DNA from 3 places in the Streptomyces sp. NPDC048197 genome. Region 3 is predicted to be linked to each of the others. Evidence: riboswitches for the same ligand, from Rfam matches in the RefSeq annotation. Region 3 holds a riboswitch; each other region holds the start of a gene.

Region 1 (6,529 bases), on a different contig from region 3:
GAGCTCGGCACCATGGGCGGCGGCGACCGTGTCGAGGGCCTCCAGGACGCGGGGGCCGCGGTCGGTGGCCAGGTACTGAGCAGCCTTCCCGGACCGGGCGCTGTCGACCGCCGCACCCGGCCGGTACTTGCCGGTCAGGAAGCCGGAGGCCAGGGCGTAGTACGGGACCGCGGACACGCCGTTGCGGGCGGCCACGTCGGCGAGTTCGCCCTCGTAGGTGTCGCGGGAGACCAGGTTGTAGTGCGGCTGCAGGGCCACGTAACGGGCCACGCCCTCGCGGTCGGAGAAGGCGAGGGACTCCTCCAGGCGCTGCGCGGAGATGTTGGAGGCGCCGATCTCGCGGACCTTGCCGGCCCGGACGAGGTCGTCCAGGGCGGTCAGGAACTCACCGACCTCGACGGACTCGTCGTCGTAGTGGGTGTAGTAGAGGTCGATGTAATCCGTGCGGAGCCGGGTGAGGGACTCCTCGACCGCGGACTTGATGGTGGCGGCGGACAGACCCTTGTAGTCCGGGTGCGCGCCGACCTTGGTGGCGATGACGATGTCGTCGCGATTGCCGCGCGCGGCCAGCCAGTTGCCGAGGACCGTCTCGGATTCGCCGCCCTTGTTGCCCGGCACCCAGGCGGAGTACACATCGGCGGTGTCGATGAAGTTCCCGCCGCCCGCCACGTACGCGTCCAGTACGGCGAACGACTCGGCCTCGTCGGCGGTCCAGCCGAAGACGTTGCCCCCGAGGGAGAGGGGGGAGACGGACAGCGAGCCCAGGGCCCTGGGGGTACGGGAGTTGTTGCTTGTCGCGCTCATGGTGATGACAGCGTCGCGGGGCGAGTGGCTATTCCCGCTTACGGGAGTTATTCCCGTTCCTCGGACCTTCTCGCTCCTCGGACCTTCTCGCTCCTCGGGCGGCGGCCACCTTCGCGCCGTGGCCGCCCGCCCCGCCCGTCAGGTGCTCAGACGTTGACGCCGTGGTCGCGCAGCCAGGGCATCGGGTCTATCGGGTCGCCGGCGCCGGGGCGTACCTCCAGGTGGAGGTGGGGTCCGGTGACGTTGCCCGTGGCGCCGACCCGGCCGATGACGTCGCCGGTGCTGACCTTGCCCGAGGTCTTGACCATCGAGGACAGGTGGCAGAACCACAGCTCGGTGCCGTCGTCGAGGGTCAGGACGATGCGGTAGCCGTACGAACCGGCCCAGCCGGCCTGGGTGATGGTGCCGGAGTGCACGGCCTTGACGGGCGTGCCGGTCGGGGCGGCGAAGTCCTGGCCGGTGTGGTCCGCGACCCAGCGGTCACCGGCCTGCCCGAAGCTCGCGGTGAGGGTGTACGAGGAGACCGGGGTGATGAAGCTCTGCGCCAGTTTGGCGAGGCGTTCGGCCTCGGCCTTACGGCGGGCCTCCTCCTCGGCCTTGCGCTTGGCCTCGGCCGCTGCCTCCTTCTTGGCGGCCGCGGCCTGCTCGGCGGCCTTCAGGTCCGCGGCGGCGTCCGTGGTGGCCTGCTTGATCGCGGCCTGCTCGGCGGCCTCGCGGGTCTCCTGCTCGGCGGCGCCCTGCTGGGCGTCGGCCTGCTGGAGGATGCGGCTGCGCAGCGCCTCACCGGCGTTCGCGCCAGAGCCCGAGCCCGTACCCGCGTCAGAGCCGGAGCCAGAGTCCGTGCCCGTGCTCGATCCGGCGCCCCCGCCCGCGCCCGCGTCCGCGCCCGTGCCGGTGGTGGACGGCGAGCCCGGCCCGGCGTTCCCGGTGAGCGGGTCGGCGGGAGTGGTGGCGGAGGAGGCGGAAGCGGTGTGCGCGCCCCCATCGGTGTGCGAGCCGCCGTCGGATATCAGGTCGCCGACGCCGGGCAGGGAGGCGGCGTCCGGGAGGTGGTCGGAGACGGCGTCGGCCACTCCGCCGAGGTCGGGCATCGAGATCGGCACCGGCGGCCGGCCCTCGGCCGTGGCCATCCCGCCCGCGCCGACCGCCGCGATGACGCCGACGCCCAGGACCGTCCCGCCGCGGGCGAGTCCACCGCCGCGCTGCCTGGCCACCCGGTGCTTGCCGCGGACCGGGCGGACGGACTCCTCGGTGGGGTTCCATTCCTCCCACTGGCCGTCGGCGTCACCGTTCGCCTCACCGGCCGCCGCGCAGCGGGTGTCGGTGACGACAGCCGTGTCGGCACCGACAGTGGCGTCGGTGCCAAAAGCAGTGTCGGTGGCGAAAGCAGTGTCAGTGGCGACTGCGGTGTCGCCGGGATGCGCGAAGGCGTTGGGGGCGTTGGGAGCGCCTGACGCGTACCGGGCATACGGGGCGCCCGGGCCCCGGTCGTCGGAGTCGTAGGCGGACGGAGCCTCGGGGACAGGCCTGTTGGACGCCACGGGGGCGCACTCCTTTCCTTCCTTCTCGCCTACCGGGTTAGCTGACGGGTTCGGAGCAGGAAGGTCTCCTACGGGCACCCTCTGGCGAAGGCGTCCGATTCACCCCAAGGTGGTGGTTCCCCGGTTCCCTTGGTGCAGTTCGAGGTGCTGGAGGTGCGTGAAAAGCGCGTGCGGGATTCGGCGTCGGCGCACGGTGCCGCCTCTTGCGGCGGCTGGGACGACCGCGCTGCGTTATCGGACAGTAATAGAGATCGCGACGGTTTTCCAAGCCTTCCCGGGAATCCATATGCCTCGCGCACCAGCTTTGGCGTGGTGTTTTCCGGTCACCATGGCCATAAATCGGGCGAGTTGACCGCACCGCCCCGTGCCGCGTCTAAACGATCTCTCGATGATTGTGCGTCAGTTGTTATGCGGAGGGGTGCCTGCCCATTACGGAACGTGAAGACAGTAACGTCGGATCATGGTCGTCAACGCCGAGCGCCCTGGACACTCCCTGCACCCCGGACACTCCGAGCGCCCCGGACACTTCGAAAGTCCCGGATACGCCGAGAGCCCCGGACCCGCCGAACGCCTCCGCAACGCCGGCCCCGGGCGTCACGGCCGTCCCGGCCACGGCGGAATCCCGACCGGAAACGCCCAGGACGTGGCGCGGCGGTACCACGAGTTCTCCTGGCGCGAGGCGCGCGGCCGGTCCGACGCCCACGAGGAGTTGAGCGCCCGGATCGGCCAGGACCAGGAGCTGTGCGAGCTGCTGGCGGGTTCGCTGCCGGCCGGCAACAAGCAGCAGCCCCAGCTCCTGCTCGCCGCCGTACGCCACCTCGACGGCCCGCACGCGGAGCAGGGCCCGCGCGGCGCGGCGGCGTACGGGCGCTGGCGCGAATGGACGATCCGGCACTGGGACCAGGTGCGGGACGTGATCATGCGCCGCGGCACCCAGACCAACGAACCGGCCCGCTGCGCCACGCTGCTGCCGCTGCTCGCCCGGCTGCCCCAGCCGCTGGCCCTCCTGGAGGTCGGCACCTCGGCCGGGCTGTGCCTGCACCCGGACCGCTATCGGTACGCGTACGGACACGGACACGAGTACGGGTACGGGGAAGCGGGCGGACCGGCAGCCCACGCCCCGCTCGCCGAAGTAGGCGCGGCCGACAGCCCCGTGGTCTTCCACTGCCAGGTGCCGTCGCCAGTGCCGGGGGCGGGGGCAGGGCCGGCAGGGCAAGGGGCGTCGCACCTCCCCACCCGCCTGCCCGAGGTCGTCTGGCGGGCCGGGATCGATCTCGCACCGCTCGACCCGGTCGCCGAGCCGGACGACCTGCGCTGGCTGCAGTCGCTCGTATGGCCCGGCGACGAGGCGCGGGCGGCCCGGCTGTCCGCGGCCGTGGACGCGGTGCGGGCGGTGCCGCGGCCGCGGATCGTCCGCGGGGACCTGATCGACGAACTGCCCGCGCTGGCGGCCGAGGCGCCGGCCGGGGCGACGCTGGTCGTGTTCCACACCTCCGTGCTGAGCTATCTGCCGTACGCCCGGCGCGAGGAGTTCGCCCGGCTCGTACCGTCGGTCCTCGACGGGCGGGACGGCGGCGGGCACTGGATCTCCCAGGAGCACCACTCCGTACTGCCGTGGCTCCCCCTGCCCGCGCACCACACCCCACGCCCGGACGACCCGCTGCAGCTGACCCTCGCCCTGGACGGGCACCCGGTCGCGCTCACCGACCCGCACGGCCAGAGCTTCCGCCCGCTGTAGTAGGCCCCCGGGACTTGGGCCTGGCAGCGGCTGGCCCCGGCCAGGCCCAAGGCCCAGGCCCAGGCCCCTGGCGCACCCTTGTGAGCCCTTCCGCCCGCCGTAGAAGTGCGCCGCGCGAACCGGCCCGGATCGTCGAGTCGCCGAGTCGCAGAGTCGCCGAGCTCTCACTCCCCCATCGGCCGCTGCAGCGCCAGCAGGGCCATGTCGTCCGCGGGGGCCCCGCCCGTGTGCCGGGCGACGTCCTCGATGAGGGCGTCCAGGAGGCTGCCGGGGTCCGGGAAGCGCCGGCCGCGGAGCTTGTCGGCCGGGTCGTAGAAGCGGCCGCGCAGGTCGCGGGCCTCGGTCACGCCGTCCGTGAAGAAGACGAGCAGCGAACCGGCCGGGAAGAACGACTCGTCGGAACGGTCCGGCCAGCTCGCCACCTCGCGCATCCCCAGCGGCAGCGCAGGCACGACGGGCATCAGCTCGCACAACCCGCCGTCCGGGCCCAGCAGCAGAGGCGCTGGATGGCCGCGGTTGAGGACCCGCAGCACGGGCCGCCCGTCGGCCGGGATCTCGGCCAGGACCGCGGTGGTGAACCCCTCGTACTGATCGATCCCCGCGCGCCGCCCGCCCTCCCGTTGCAGTGCCCGCTCCAGCCGGCCGGCCACCGCCTCCAAGGTGGCCTCCTGTTCCGCCGCCTCCCGGAAGGCGCCGATGACGACCACGGCGGCCTCCACCGCCTCCAGCCCCTTGCCACGGACGTCACCGACGATCAGCCGTACGCCGTGCGGGGTGTCCTGCACGGCGTAGAAATCGCCGCCGATCCGGGCGTCCGCCCGCGCGCCCACGTACCGGGCGGCGACCGCGAGCCCGCCGAGCCGCTCGGGCGGCGCCGGCAGGACGGCCCGCTGCGCGGCCTCCGAGACGTCCCGTACGGAGGCCAGACGGGCGTCGGACCTCCGGACGACGCGGTTGATGGCGAGCGCCAGCAGGGCGACCACGAAGACGGTCGCGATCTCGGTCACCGACTCGTGGGTGTCCTGGGCGGCACTGCGGTACGTCACCACCAGGGACTCGCCGGCCATGGCGGCCAGGGCCGTGAGGGCGGTGGCGGGCAGCGAGAGGAGCGGCGCCGCCACCAGCGGGGCGGCGGAGAAGAAGGGCGCGGCGGTGTAGCTGGGCGGCGTCGCCATGTCGAACGCGAGGCCGCCGACGATGAGGACGACGGGGAGCCAGCAGGCCAGGCTCCGGCCCAGCGGGGACATCCGGGCCCGGCGCGCCCGGCGCTCCCCGTCGCCCGTGGAGGGCCCGTCGCCCTGCAGCATCCGCACCGGCCTCTCCCCGCTCCACCCGTCCGCCGTACGAGTACCGGCATGCCGGCCGTCACCTCGACGTCCCAAGGCTGTCCGCTCCGGGGAGGCACGGCGATCCCACGGGGGCCGGACGGGTCAGCGCCGGATCACATGACGGGCCCCGGAGGATCACCGGACGGATCCCCGGAGGACCATCGACGGGTGTCACCAGGAGGAGGGGAGAAAGAAAGCAAGGGAAAAGGGAAGGGGAGGGAACCAGCCCCTCCCCTTCCCCTTCTGGTGGGCCATCAGGGGCTCGAACCCTGAACCAATGGATTAAAAGTCCACTGCTCTGCCAATTGAGCTAATGGCCCGCACCGAGCAGCATAGCCCGAGGACGTGCCGCAACCCGAAGGCATTACCGAACGGCCAGGTCACAGGGGTGCCGCGGGCCGTGCGGCGGGCCCTTGGGCGGGGCTCCTCGACCGCACAACGCACCGGGCCCGTACGGCACTTGTGTGCGTACGGGCCCGGTGGTGAGCGGCGTCGGTCAGTGATCAGCCGTTGCGCTTCCAGCGCGGCTTGTCCTCGCGGCGGCCGTAGGAGCCGGCGGTGGCGCCACGGTGGTCGTCACGGCGGCCGTAGGGGCGGTCACCGCCGGAGCGGTGGCCACCGGAGGAGGGGCGGCCGCCGGAGCGGTCGTCGCGGTTGAAGGGCCGGTCGCCACCGCCGGAGCGGTAGCCGCCGGAGCGGTCGTCGCGGTGGAACGGGCGGCTCGGGCGGTCGCCGCGGTCGCGGTTGAAGCCGCGGTCGCCGCGGTCGAAGGAACGGGCACCGGAGCGGTCGCCGCGGTCGTCCCGGCGGAAGCCACCGCGGTCGTCACGACGGTCCCGGTCGAAGGAACGGCCACCGGAACGCTCGTCCCGGTTGAAGCCACCACGGTCGTCACGGCGGTCGTCACGACGGTCCCGGCGCTCGAAGCCACCGCGGTCGTCGCGACGGTCGCGGTCGAAGGAACGGCCACCGGAGCGGTCGTCGCGGCGGTCGAAGGAACGGCCACCGGCGCGGTCGCCGCGGTCGTCCCGGCGGAAGCCACCGCGGTCGTCACGACGGTCCCGGTCGAAGGAACGGCCACCGGAACGCTCGTCCCGGTTGAAGCCACCACGGTCGTC
Region 2 (6,529 bases), on a different contig from region 3:
GCCGCAGGTGGGGCGCGGTGGTCTTGAGGGCCACCGGGTAGCCGAGGCGCTCGGCGGCGCGCACGGCCGCGTCGGGGTCGGGGGCGGGGAGCACGGGGCGGGTGTGGATGCCGTAGCGGGCGAGCAGGGCCGCGGCGGCGTCGTCCGGCACCCGTACCGAGCGGCCGCTGGGGACATCGGCGGCGAGCCGGTCGAGGAGCCGCTCGATGTCGGCACCGGCCGCGACCTCCTGGATGTCGTCGTACTCGGGGACCCGGCCGGGGTCGGCCGCCTCCCGGCGCCAGGCGGCGTAGCGGACCGCCTCGGCGAGCGCCCGTACGGCCCGCTCGGCGGCGGGGTAGGCGGGGATGCGCAGCGGGGCGGGACGGCGACGGGGCGGGGCGGCGGCCTCGGTGGTGGGGGCCGGGGGCGTCCGGAGTGCGGGGCGGGATCCCGGCGGCGGGCCCGGGGGGAAGGGCGGACGGGCGGGCGGGTACGGGGGCCGGGGTGGCGGGGCCGGGGCTGCCGTCGTCGGTGCGGTGGGGGCGGTCGTGGCCGGCGGGTCGGGTTCTGCGGCGCTCGTCGGGGCGGGCCGGTCCGCCGCCGGGGGCACCGGGTCCGGGAGAGGCGGTGGGGCGGCGAGGGTCTCGGCCAGGGCGTCCATGGCGAGGTGGACGACCGTGACCGGCTTCTCCGGGTGGGCCGCGGCGGCCGTGCGCAGGGCCGCGGCGAGCGCGGTGCCCTCGCTCGCGCCCGGGGAGGCGCCGGCCTCCTCCGTCACCCAGGGAATGGCCGTGACGATCACCGCGTCGCAGCCGTGGCCGGCGAGCGTCTCGTCGAGCGCGGCGCGGAAGTCGTCCGGTGTCGCGGCGGAGGGCAGCACCCGGGGGCGCAACGGCCGCAGCCGCTCGGTCAGACAGGCGTCGTAGGCGAGCAGGGCGAGGGACTCGGAGTTGCCGAGGATGGCGATGCGCGGGCCGGCCGGCAGCGGCTGGGAGGCCAGCAGCAGCCCGGCGTCGATCAGCTCGGTGACGGTGTCGACCCGGATCACCCCGGCCTGGCGCATCAGGGCGGCGACCGTGCTGTCGGGGACGCGGACGGTGGGCACGGCGTGGCCGGGCGGGGCGGTGCCGTTGTGCCGGGCGCCGCGGGCGACCACGACCGGCTTGACGGCGGCGGTGCGCCGGGCCAGCCGGGCGAACTTGCGGGGGTTGCCGATGGTCTCCAGGTAGAGGATCACGACGTCGGTGTCCGGGTCCTCGTACCAGTACTGGAGGAGGTCGTTGCCGGAGACGTCGGCGCGGTTGCCGGCCGAGACGAAGGCGGAGATGCCGGCGATCCCGCCGTCCCCGGGGCCGCGGGCGTGCAGTCCGCTGAGCAGGGCGATGCCGATAGCGCCGGACTGGGTGAACAGGCCGATGTGGCCGGCGCCGGGCATCTGCGGGGCGAGGGAGGCGTTCAGCCGGACGTCGGCGGAGGTGTTGATCAGGCCGAAGGCGTTCGGCCCGATGAGCCGCATGCCGTACGAGCGGGCCTGGTGGAGCACCGCGCGCTGCCGTTCCCTGCCCTCGGGGCCCGCCTCGGCGTAACCGGAGGAGAGGATCAGCACGCCCTGCACGCGGTGTTCGCCGCAGTCGCGGATCACTTCGGGGACGCGCTCCGCAGGGACGGCGATGACCGCGAGGTCGACCGGGTCGGGGATCTCCCGGAGCGCGCGGACCGCCGGCACGCCTTCGGGGTCGAGCCGCCGCAGGTCGTCGGGGAAGGCGTGGTTGACCGCGTGCAGCCGGCCGGTGAAGCCGGCGTCGAGGATGTGGCGCAGGGCCGTGCGGCCGATGCCGCCGGGGGCGCGGCCGGTGCCGATGACGGCGACCGAGCCGGGGGCGAGCAGCCGCTGGACCGAGCGGGCCTCGGCGCGCTGCTCGCGGCTGCGCATCACGGCCATGGACTGCTCGGTCGGTTCGAGGTCGAACTCAAGCCGCACCACGCCGTCTTCGAAGGTGCGCTTCTGGGTGTACCCGGCGTCCGTGAAGACTTTGATCATCTTGGTGTTGGCGGGCAGCACCTCCGCGGCGAACCGCCGGATGCCGCGCTCGCGGGCGACGGCCGCGACGTGCTCCAGCAGGGCGGAGGCCACTCCGCGCCCCTGATGGGCGTCCTGCACCAGGAAGGCGACCTCGGCCTGGTCGTCCTCGGGGCTCTTGGCGGGCAGCCCCTGGTCGTTGATCCGGTCGTAGCGGACGGTGGCGATGAACTCGCCGCCGACCGTGGCCGCGAGCCCGACCCGGTCGACGTAGTCGTGGTGGGTGAAGCGGTGCACATCGCGGTCGGACAGGCGCGGGTAGGGCGCGAAGAAGCGGTAGTACTTGGACTCGTCCGAGACCTGCTCGTAGAAGGAGACCAGCCGCTCGGCGTCGTCGGGGGTGATGGGGCGGATCCGCGCCGTGCCGCCGTCGCGCAGCACCACGTCGGCTTCCCAGTGGGTCGGGTATGCGTGGTCCGGCGGCTTCTGCATGCGGACAGCGTACGACCGGCCACCGACAACCGGCCCGGCGCGCGTAATCTCGGGGTCGGGGGCTGGGAGCAGTCCCGGCAGCGTGAGAGAATGGTCTAGACAACAGTCACGACTTTGAAGGGCAACACCATGGCTGAGCGCCGCGTCAATGTCGGTTGGGCCGAGGGCCTGCACGCCCGCCCCGCATCGATCTTCGTCCGGGCGGCCACTGCCGCCGGCGTCCCGATGACGATCGCCAAGGCCGATGGCAACCCGGTCAACGCGGCCTCCATGCTCGCGGTCCTGGGCCTGGGCGCCCAGGGCGGCGAGGAGATCGTGCTGGCCTCGGACGCCGAGGGCGCCGAGGTGGCGCTCGACCGCCTGGCCAAGCTGGTCGCCGAGGGTCTCGAAGAGCTCCCCGAGACGGTCTGAGTCCCCCGGGACGCCCCTTCGTACGGCGGCCCCGCCACGGTGACCTGAAAAGGTGCCGCGGCGGGGCCGTTCTGCGTGCCGGAGAAATGCCGTCCGGGGAAAGGCCGTCCGGGGAAACGTCGTTCCGGCGAAAGGCCGGTCCTGGGAAATACCGTGCCCTCGGCCACGCAAATGCCGTGCCGACCGCCACGGAATTCTCATGGATCGGGGCGGCCAGTACGCGAGGGAAAGGCATGCACCGGAAAGCCTGCGGTGTCGTATACGCGCCGGAAAGCAGGCACGTGCCGAAACCAGTAATCAAAGGCGGAAACCATCGCCGCCCCGGAAAACGCGTACCCCTTTGTATACGGCCCGCTTGTTAAGAACGGGCGCGCGCTGTGTTGACGGGCCGTTTCGTATCGCTCACGTCGGGTGCGGCGAGGCGCCGCAGCCGGTACACCGGGAGCGACCGCTCGATGTGCGCCGCCATCAGGGCGCGGGCCCGTTCCGCGTCGCCCCGGGCCACCGCGTCCAGCACCGCGCCGTGGTCGTCCCAGGCCTCACCGGCCCGCGGCGTCGGCTCCGTCGCATACATCCACTCGATCTTGCGGCGCAGCTGGGTCAGCAGCGCGGTCAGGCTGGGGCTGCCGGCCGCCTGGGCCAGCGTCTCGTGGAACCAGCCGTCGAGTTGGCGCAGGTCGGCGGGGCTGCCGTGGCGGGCCCGCTCGCGGCCCAGCCGTACCAGTCCGCGCAGCACCTTCAGATGGGCGGGGGTGCGCCGGGCGGCCGCGCGGGCCGCGCCCAGCGGCTCCAGCAGGGCGCGGATGTCGAGCAGGTCGGCGGCCTCCTGCTCGGTGGGCTCGGCGACGCAGGCGCCCGCGTGGTGGCGGGTGGTGACGAAGCCCTCCGACTGCAGGGTGCGCAGCGCTTCGCGGACCGGCACTCTGGAGACGCCGTAGCGGGCCGCCAGGATCTCCTCGATCAGCCGGCTCCCCGGCGCCAGTGCACCGGAGACGATGTCCTCGCGAATCGCCGTGCACACCGCATGCGCGGAAATATGGCCTCGCATCGATCGTGCCTCCGCCGTAATCCCCGGAAAACGCCGCCGGTCGGCGGCTTTTCCGAGACTCTATTCGACCGGCGCGGCTTTTCCGACGGACTCCGCGTATTCGGCGATATTTTTTGGCCAGCCGGCGCGGGGCATGTGGAGGCGTGCGCCGAGGGTGTGGGGCGGACCGGTCGGACGCCGGCTCAGACGTTGACGCCGTGCGACCGCAGATACGCGATCGGGTCGATGTCGGAGCCGTAGTCCGGGCCGGTGCGGGCCTCGAAGTGCAGATGCGGGCCGGTGACGTTGCCGGTGGCCCCGGAGAGGCCGATCTGCTGGCCGGGGGTGACGGTCTGGCCGACCGAGACGCCGATCGACGACAGGTGGCCGTACTGGGTGTACGTGCCGTCGTGCATCTTGATCACGATGTTGTTGCCGTACGCGCCGCCCCAGCCGGCCTCGACGACGGTGCCCGCGCCGACCGCGTGCACGGAGGTCCCGGTGGCGGCGTGGAAGTCGATGCCGGTGTGACTGCCGGACGACCACAGGCTGCTGGAGGCCTGGTAGCCGGTGGAGACGTAGGAGCCCGCGACGGGGGCGACGAAGGCGTTCAGGCGCTTGCGCTCGGCGTCCCGGGCGGCCCGCTCCTTGGCCTCGCGCTCCGCCTTTGCCTTCTTCCTGGCCGCCTCGGCGTGCCGCTCGGCCTCCGCCGCGCGCTTCTTGGCCTCGGCCTCGGCCTTCGCCTTCACGGCGGCGACCTCGGCGGCGGCCTGCTGGGCGTCGGCCTGGACCTCCAGGCGGTGGGCGAGTTCGTCACCGAGCACGACGGCCTGGGTGAGACCGGTGTCCTGGGTGCGGGCCGCGTCGGTGGCGGCCAGCGCCGGCGAAGCCAGGGTTCCGACGACGCCGGAGGTGGCGAGGGTGGCTATGCCGGCGAGGTTGCGGGTCGTCCGGGCGCTGCGGCTGGCCCTGCGGTGCTTCCCGGTGGCACGGGTGAACGCCATGTGCTGGCTTGTCCTTTCCTTCCCTCTCGCCTACCGGGTTAGCTGACGGGTTCGGAGCAGGAAGGTCTCCTACGGGCTCCTCCGGAGAGGGGCCCGATTCACCCCAGGGACGTGGGTCCCCGGCTCCCCTGGCTCGCGCCGTAGGGGGACTCGGCGATGACTGTCCGGTGCCACTGTTGTGGCGGAGTTGTGACGAACAGCCGGACCGACGCTAATCGGGGCCACTTTGCGGAGCCAAACGGAACCGCGATTTTGTGCGGGATGCCACAAGTTCCGGCTCAACGAGCCCTCACAAACCGGACATACGGCGGACACCGACGGGCTCCGGCCGGACTCCGGCCGACTCGCACGGACATGCAACGGCTCCCGTGGTGAGCGAACACCACGGGAGCCGGTGAAGACATGACGCATCGTCATGCGCCAAGAGACGGCTAGCCGCTGACGACCGTCACCTCTCCGATGCCCAGCGCCTTGACGGGCTCGGTGATCTGCGCGGCGTCGCCCACCAGGACGGTCACCAGGCGGTCCACCGGGAAGGCATTGACGGCGGCGGCGGTCGCCTCGACCGTGCCGGTCTCCGCGAGCCGGAGGTACAACTGCGCCTGATAGTCGTCCGGGAGCTGCTGCTCCACCTGGTCGGCGAGGGTGCCCGCAACGGCCGCCGCGGTCTCGTACTTGAGCGGCGCCACCCCGACGAGGTTCTGCACCGCGACGTCCCGCTCCTCGTCCGTCAGCCCCTCTGCCGCGAGGGTCCGCAGCACCTTCCAGAGGTCCTCCAGCGCGGGCCCGGTGGAGGCGGTGTCCACCGAGCCGCTGATGGCGAGCAACGCCGCGCCGGTGGCGCCCTCGGGGGACGTGGGAGCCGTGGAGCGCAATACCTGGCCGAAGGCACGCACCCCGTAGGTGTAGCCCTTCTCCTCGCGCAGCACGCGGTCCAGCCGGGAGGTGAGGGTGCCGCCCAGGCAGTACGTGCCGAGCACCTGGGCCGGCCACACGCGGTCGTGCCGGTCGGCGCCGATCCGGCCGAGGAGCAGCTGCGTCTGGACCGCGCCGGGGCGGTCCACGATCACCACGCGGCCGGTGTCGTCCGCGGCGATCGGGGTGGCCCTGACCGGCTCGGCGGTCGAACCGGTCCAGGCGCCGAGGGTGTCGGCGAGCGCCGCGGCCAGGTCGATGTCGGTGAAGTCACCGACGATCACGGCGGTGGCCGTGGCGGGCCGGACGTGCGCGTCGTAGAAGGCGCGCACGGCCGCGGCGTCGACCCGCGCGACGGTCTCCTCGGTGCCCTGGCGGGGGCGGGAGATCCGCGCGGTGGCCGGGAACAGCTCCTTGGAGAGCGCCATCGCCGCGCGCCGGGCCGGGTTGGCGAGCTCGTGCGGGATCTCGTCGAGGCGGTTGCGGACCAGCCGCTCGATCTCGCTCTCGGGGAAGGCGGGGGCGCGCAGCGCGTCGGCGAGCAGGCCGAGCGCGCGGGTCAGCCGGGACGCCGGGACCTCCAGGGAGACGCGTACGCCGGGGTGGTCGGCGTGCGCGTCCAGCGTGGCGCCGCAGCGCTCCAGCTCGGCGGCGAAGCCCTCCGCGTCGTATTTGTCG
Region 3 (6,529 bases):
TGTAGAACTCGGAGGCGGCGACGTCCAGGGCGAGCGCGATGTCCTGGCCGGGGGCGTAGCCGGCCTGCTTGATGGCTTCCAGGATGAGGTCGAGGGCCTCGCGGTTGGAGCCGAGGTTCGGGGCGAAGCCGCCCTCGTCGCCCAGGCCGGTCGACAGACCGCGCTCCTTCAGGACCTTCTTGAGGGTGTGGTAGACCTCGGCGCCCCAGCGCAGGGCCTCGGAGAAGGACTCCGCACCGATCGGGGCGATCATGAACTCCTGGATGTCCACGTTGGAGTCGGCGTGCGAGCCGCCGTTCAGGATGTTCATCATCGGCACGGGCAGGACGTGCGCGTTCGGGCCGCCCAGGTAGCGGAACAGCGGGAGGTCGCTGGCCTCGGAGGCGGCGTGCGCGACGGCGAGGGAGACGCCGAGGATGGCGTTGGCGCCGAGCGAACCCTTGTTGTCGGTGGCGTCCAGGTCGAACATGGCCTGGTCGATCAGCCGCTGCTCGGTCGCGTCGTAGCCGACGAGCTCCGGGCCGATCTGCTCGATGACGGCCAGGACGGCCTTCTCCACGCCCTTGCCGAGGTAGCGGTTGGGGTCGCCGTCGCGGAGCTCGATGGCCTCGAAGGCGCCGGTCGAGGCGCCGGACGGCACGGCGGCACGGCCGGTGCTGCCGTCGTCGAGGCCGACCTCGACCTCGACCGTGGGATTACCTCGCGAGTCGAGAATTTCGCGGGCTACGACGACGTCGATGGACGGCACGTTGTCTCCTTCATGGGTGTCTGGAGTTGCAGCACGAGCCTAACGGCCCGAGGAGCGTCCGCCTGCCCTTGGCCCGCTCCGTGGGACGGAATAACCCCACAAGCAGCACAAAGGCCCAGCTCATGGGGCGTTTGCCGCAATGTTCGCCGAGCGGTGAAAGTCCGGCGGAGCGGCCGGCCGGCGGTGGCGCGGACGGCGGGGATCACGGCGGGGACGAGGGTGGGATACGGAGAAGCCCCGCCGCGGCGCGCCGGGGGGAGGGCGCGCCGGACGGGGCCGGTCTCAGCTGGGGTGTCCCGGTGCGGGGACGGCTCAGACGTGGAGCTTCTGACCCGGGAAGATCAGGTTGGGGTTGCCGCCGATGACGGACTTGTTGGCCGCGTAGACGGCCTTCCAGTGGGTGCCGTGCGCCTTGGCGATCTTGGCGAGGGTGTCGCCCGCCTTGACGGTGTAGTTGCCGTGGCCCTCGTTCTTCTTCGGGGCGGCCGGGGCGCTCTCGTGCTTCGGGGCGGCCGGGGTGCGCTTGACGGCGGCGTCGCTCTTCGCCGGCGCGGACTTGGCCACCGGGGCGCTGGTGTTCAGGTCGGGGGACGGACCGCCGGAGGTCAGGCCGCCGGCGCCGGCGCAGGACCAGGCGCCCGGGCCCTGGAGGGCGAGGAGCTTCTCGGCGGCGGCGATCTGCTGGGACTTGGTGGCGAGGTCCGCGCGCGGCGCGTACTTGGTGCCGCCGGCGGCGGCCCAGCTGGAGTTGGAGAACTGCAGGCCACCGTAGTAGCCGTTACCGGTGTTGATCGACCAGTTGCCGCCGGACTCGCACTGGGCGACCTTGTCCCAGGTGGCGACGGAGGCGGCGGACGCGGAGGTGGCGCCCATCAGCGGGACGGCCACGGCGGCACCGGCGACACCGGCGAGGGTGGCGACGCGGACGGCCTTGGAGGGACGACGGTGCTTGCCCTTGTTGATCAGCATGGTTCGTTCGTTTCCTCACCGACGCCTGCGAGGTGAGCTGTCGGGTTCGGACTGATGAGTCGCCCGGCCGGTGCCATCGGCACCGGGCTTCACCCCAAGCCGGCTGACCCGCTTTCACGGGCCGGGCCGGCGCCTACCTTGGTTCCCCCGCTCCTGCCTACGGCGCTTGCGCGTCAACTGCCTCCGACCACCGGCAGGATTCGGCGTGTGATCGAAGGGGCCCGCTTTGGCGAGCGGTGATGACCGTAATCAGGAACCCTTGTGGTGTTCAAACCCCCCCCAACTGGACCGAGTTGACCATTTTTGATCACGGAGGGGTCGTAAACCCGCAGGTGGGGACTGGTGCGACGGCGGTGGACCCTTCGGGGCCCACCGCCCCACAACGAGACGCTTGTCTCACTTTCGCCAAAGCGGGCCGAATCCGGCGAACTACCCCGCGGACTGCCCGAGATCGAGCTGCTGACCTGGTTGGATCAGGTCCGCGTCGGAGCCGACGACGTCCTCGTTGCGGTCGTAGAGCGCCGGCCAGCCACCCGGCAGCCGGTGCGCCTGGGCGATCGCTGACAGGCTGTCACCCGGCTGCACGGTGTACCCGTCGCCGCCCGCCGGGGGTGTCCGGTGCGCGTCGTCACCGCGCGAGGCGTGCCGCCCGCCGGCCGTCCGGCCGGTGCCGTCGTCCTCGCCCGGGTCCGCGCCGCCACGGTGCCGGCCCGAACCGCCCGGCACGCCGTCCGTCCCCGTACCGCCCTGCGACCCGTCCTGCGGCCCGTCGGAGGCCGTGCCGTCCGCGGAGCCCGGGCCGCTGCCGTCGTCCGTGCCGCTGCCGTTGCCCGTGCCGCTGCCGTCGTCGGAGGGGCCGGGGGTGCCGGACGGGTCCTCGCCCCGGTCGCCGGGTGTCGCGTCGCCGGACGGCCCGGACGAACCGGAGGTCCGGTCGGGGCCGGGGGACGATTCGCCGGTGCCGGCGGAGTCCGAGGGGGCGGGAGTGGACGGGGACGGCGTGGTCTGCGACGGCTCGTCACCGGCCGGCTCGTCACCCGCATCGCCACCGGGGTTGTCGGCCGTCCCGTCGTGCATCCCGGTGGAGCCGGTGGAGCCGTCGTCGTCCGAGGGGTCGGGTATCGGGGCGCTGGTGCCGCCCGGGTCGACCTGCGGCGCCCGGCCGTCCTTCGTCAGGCCGGCGTTCACCGCACAGCTCGGCCAGGCGTCCGGGCCGAGGTCGTCGAGGATCGTCTCGGCCACCGCGATCTGCTGGGCGCGGCTGGCGAGGTCGGGCCGTGAGGCGTAGGCCCCGCCGCCGTGCCGGTCCCACATGTCCTGGGTGAGCTGGAGGCCCCCGTAGAAGCCGTTGCCGGTGTCCGAGCTCCAGATGCCGCCGCTCTCGCACTGGGCGACCCGGTCCCAGGTCGCGGTGTCGGCGGCGTGCGCGCCACTGGCGGAGAGCAGGGGCAGTGCGAGTGCCGAACCGGTCACTCCCGCCGTGACAAAGATGGCCGGTGCTTGACGGGGGCGACGGTGTCGGCCGTTCCCGGAACGCATGCGGATGCCTTTCGCGCGGCGGTTGAGTTGTCGCGATCCAGCGGCTTCCTCGGCAGTGTGTTCGAGGAGCCGTCGATCGTGGATCGAAAGGTAGCCGGGGTCACGGGTAGTCACAAGTCGGTGTAGCGGAGATCACGCGCAGGTCACGTCCTGACGCTCTGTCACCATCGGCCTCCGCCGCTGGTCAGGGCCGCTCGGGCGCGAACTCCACGGGCAGCGACCGCAGTCCGCGCATGATGAGACCGCCGCGCCAGCGCAATTCGCCCGGTTCCACCGCAAGCCGGATGTCCGGAAGCCGGGTCAGCAGCGTGGCGAGCGCGGTCTGCCCTTCGAGCCGGGCGAGCGGGGCGCCCAGGCAGTAGTGGATGCCGTGCCCGTAGCCCAGATGCTGATTGTCACGCCGGGTCAGGTCGAGCACGTCCGGCTCGGGGAAGCGTGCCGGGTCGCGGTCGGCGGCGGCCAGGACGACCAGGACGGGGTCGCCCTCGGCGATCCGCTGCCCGCCGAGGGTCAGCTCCTCGGTGGCGAACCGCCAGGTCGCCAGCTCCACGGGGCCGTCGAAGCGGAGCAGCTCCTCAACGCCGGTGGTCAGCAGCCCGGTGTCGCCCGCCGCCAGCGACTTCTGCAGCAGCTCGCGCTGGGCGGGGTGGCCCAGCAGGGCGTGGATGCCGTTGCCGATGAGGTTGACGGTGGTCTCGAAACCGGCGAAGAGCAGGATGAACGCCATCGCGGCGGCCTCGTTCTCGGTGAGGTGCTCACCGTGGTCCGAGGCCCGGATCAGCCCGGAGATCAGGTCCTCGCCGGGCGTCGGCCCGGCCGGCAGCGCCTCCCGCTTGCGGTGGATCAGCTCGGCGAGATAGCCGCGCATCTTCTTCACCGAGCGCGCGACCCCGCCCCGCGGCCCTCCCCCGTGCCGGATCATCATGCCCGCCCAGTCCCGGAAGTCGTCCTGGTCCTCGCGCGGCACGCCCAGCAGGTCACAGATCGCGTAGATCGGCAGCGGGAACGCGAACTCGTGGATCAGATCGGCCTCGCCGCGGCCGGCGAACCCGTCGATGAGGTGATCGGTCAGCTCCTGCACCCGGGGCGCGAACTCGGCGACCCGACGGGGTGTGAACGCCTTGCTGACCAGCCGGCGCAGCCGGGTGTGGTCCGGCGGGTCGATGTTGAGCAGATGCGTCATCAGGTTGGCGCTGCGCTCGCCCGGGATGCCGACCTTGCCCTTGCCGTGCGCGGACTCGCTGTGGTGCACCGGGTTCTTGGAGAGCCGGGCGTCGGCCAGCGCCTGCCGCGCCTCGGTGTAGCGGGTCACCAGCCATGCCTCGACCCCGCTGGGCAGCGCCGTGCGGTGCACCGGCGCGTACTCCCGCAGCCAGGCGTACGCCGGATACGGATCGGACGCGAACTCCCAGGTGAACAGCGCGGGCGCGGGCGGGACCGGCCGGTTCGCCGGGCAGCCGGCGGGGCGGTCCGGAGCGCTGTCGGCGGGCGTGGGGTCCGTAGGGGTGGGGTGGGGCTTGTCGTGCACCCTCTGACCGTAACCGCCCCGGGGGACGCCCGGCGCACGGACGGCCGGCCCCGCCCCGGGGCACCCGGTGGTCCCCCTCAGGACGTGCCCGGATCGACTCCCAGCCCCTCCAGAAAGGCCACCGCCGCCGGTGACGGCCCCAGGGCGCTCCACACCACCCGTTCCGTACGTTCCGGCGCCGGCCGCGCCCGCACGATGTGCAGCCCGGACAGCTCGGCGGCGATGGCCTCCGGGACCATGCCGATGCCCAGCCCCGCCCGCACCAGCTTCGCCAGGAACTCCACCGTGGTCACCTCGAAGGACACCTCCGACGACAGCCCGGCCGCCCGGAACGCCTCGTCGCGCTGGCGCCGGGCCGCCGAACCCGCCGTGAAGTCCACGAAGGTCTCCCGCGCCAGCCGCGCCAGCGTCGTCCACTCCCGCCCCGCCAGTGCATGCCCCGGCGGCACGACGGCCACCAGCTCGCCGCGGGCCAGCACCCGCTCCCGTACGCCGGACGGCCGGGCGGCGGGCACCAGCCCGACGAAGGCGACGTCCAGCGTCCCCTCCCGCACCTTCTCGATGAGCGGATCGCTCATCTCCATCTGCAGGCCGACCCGCACCTGCGGATAGCGCTGGCGGAAATCGCCCAGCTCCCGGGCGAGATCGACGGCCGCCACGGTCGAGATCGCGCCCACCGCCAGCCGGCCGCGCACCTCCCCGGTCGCCGCCGCCACCTCGGCCCGGGCCCGCTCGGCCGCCGCCAGCGCCTGCCGCGCGACGGGGACGAAGGCCTCGCCGGCGGCGGTCAGCCGGACGCTGCGGCTGGTCCGGTCGAAGAGCCGCGCCCCGAGCTCCTTCTCCAGCCGGGCGATCTGGTGGCTGAGGGCCGACTGCACGACGTGGCACCGCTCGGCGGCCCGGGTGAACCCGCCCGTTTCGGCCACCGCCACGACATAGCGCATCTGCTGGAGCTCCATGCCCACCGATCCTGCCACCGGCGGGAGCAGCCGATCGTCATCCGAGATCAATCGTGATTGGAGATGGGTCCGATGAAAACGATGTGTTGGACTCATCGGTGCCGGCTGCCCGACGCTGGGTGAAGCCCGCCGCCACGGTGGCCGCGGGCACGAACGGGGAGGTCAGGTATGACAGCCGAGGACGCACATCGCTCCGCGCAGGGCCGACCGGGACGGCTGGGCCGCGGCACGCTGCTGCTGATGTCCGTCGCCACCGGTCTGTCCGTCGCGGGCAACTACTTCGCCCAGCCGCTGCTCGATGTCATCGGCCATGACCTGGGGCTTTCGGCGTCCACCGCCGCGCTGGTGGTGACCGTCGCACAGATCGGCTACGGCCTCGGGCTGCTGCTGCTCGTTCCGCTCGGGGACCTGGTGGAGCGGCGGCGGCTGGCCGTCGCACTGTGCGCGGCGACCGCCGTCTTCCTCACCGTGACGGCGAGCGCGACCAACGCCGCCCTGCTGCTCACCGGCACCGCGCTGACCGGCCTGGCCTCGGTCGCGGCGCAGGTCGTCATGCCGTACGCGGCCACCCTCGCCGCCCCCGAGGAGCGCGGCCGGACCGTCGGCACCCTCATGACCGGTCTGCTGCTGGGCATCCTGCTCGCCCGTACGGCCTCCGGGACCCTCGCCGAGCTGGGCGGCTGGCGCACCGCGTACTGGGTCAACGCCGGGCTGATGGCGCTGATGGCCGTCCTGCTGCGACTCCGGCTGCCGGCCCTGCGCACCACGGCCGGGCTGCGCTATCCG

What was found. A riboswitch is a leader RNA that binds a small molecule or an ion and turns the genes downstream of it on or off. The one in region 3 is predicted to bind cyclic di-AMP.
Positions count from the first base shown of each region.
Region 1: linked by a shared signal. The riboswitch ahead of ACGF4C_RS36615 (M23 family metallopeptidase) and the one ahead of ACGF4C_RS30680 (transglycosylase family protein) in region 3 are both predicted to bind cyclic di-AMP.
Region 2: linked by a shared signal. The riboswitch ahead of ACGF4C_RS03695 (M23 family metallopeptidase) and the one ahead of ACGF4C_RS30680 (transglycosylase family protein) in region 3 are both predicted to bind cyclic di-AMP.

Region 1 covers NZ_JBIDAJ010000051.1:21,580-28,108, reverse strand. Annotated here, with positions in the region: gene ACGF4C_RS36620 (aldo/keto reductase) at 1-804, opposite strand, end outside; gene ACGF4C_RS36615 (M23 family metallopeptidase) at 951-2,345, opposite strand; cyclic di-AMP (ydaO/yuaA leader) riboswitch at 2,357-2,511, opposite strand; gene ACGF4C_RS36610 (DUF2332 domain-containing protein) at 2,806-4,083, shown strand; gene ACGF4C_RS36605 (PP2C family protein-serine/threonine phosphatase) at 4,248-5,390, opposite strand; tRNA gene ACGF4C_RS36600 (tRNA-Lys) at 5,656-5,731, opposite strand; gene ACGF4C_RS36595 (DEAD/DEAH box helicase) at 5,915-6,529, opposite strand, start outside.
Region 2 covers NZ_JBIDAJ010000002.1:117,482-124,010, reverse strand. Annotated here, with positions in the region: gene ACGF4C_RS03710 (GNAT family N-acetyltransferase) at 1-2,494, opposite strand, end outside; gene ACGF4C_RS03705 (HPr family phosphocarrier protein) at 2,624-2,905, shown strand; gene ACGF4C_RS03700 (GntR family transcriptional regulator) at 3,264-3,953, opposite strand; gene ACGF4C_RS03695 (M23 family metallopeptidase) at 4,136-4,936, opposite strand; cyclic di-AMP (ydaO/yuaA leader) riboswitch at 4,949-5,102, opposite strand; gene ACGF4C_RS03690 (M16 family metallopeptidase) at 5,368-6,529, opposite strand, start outside.
Region 3 covers NZ_JBIDAJ010000031.1:82,047-88,575, forward strand. Annotated here, with positions in the region: gene eno (phosphopyruvate hydratase) at 1-748, opposite strand, end outside; gene ACGF4C_RS30680 (transglycosylase family protein) at 1,061-1,717, opposite strand; cyclic di-AMP (ydaO/yuaA leader) riboswitch at 1,725-1,933, opposite strand; gene ACGF4C_RS30685 (transglycosylase family protein) at 2,147-3,190, opposite strand; gene ACGF4C_RS30690 (cytochrome P450) at 3,441-4,784, opposite strand; gene ACGF4C_RS30695 (LysR family transcriptional regulator) at 4,862-5,743, opposite strand; gene ACGF4C_RS30700 (MFS transporter) at 5,912-6,529, shown strand, end outside.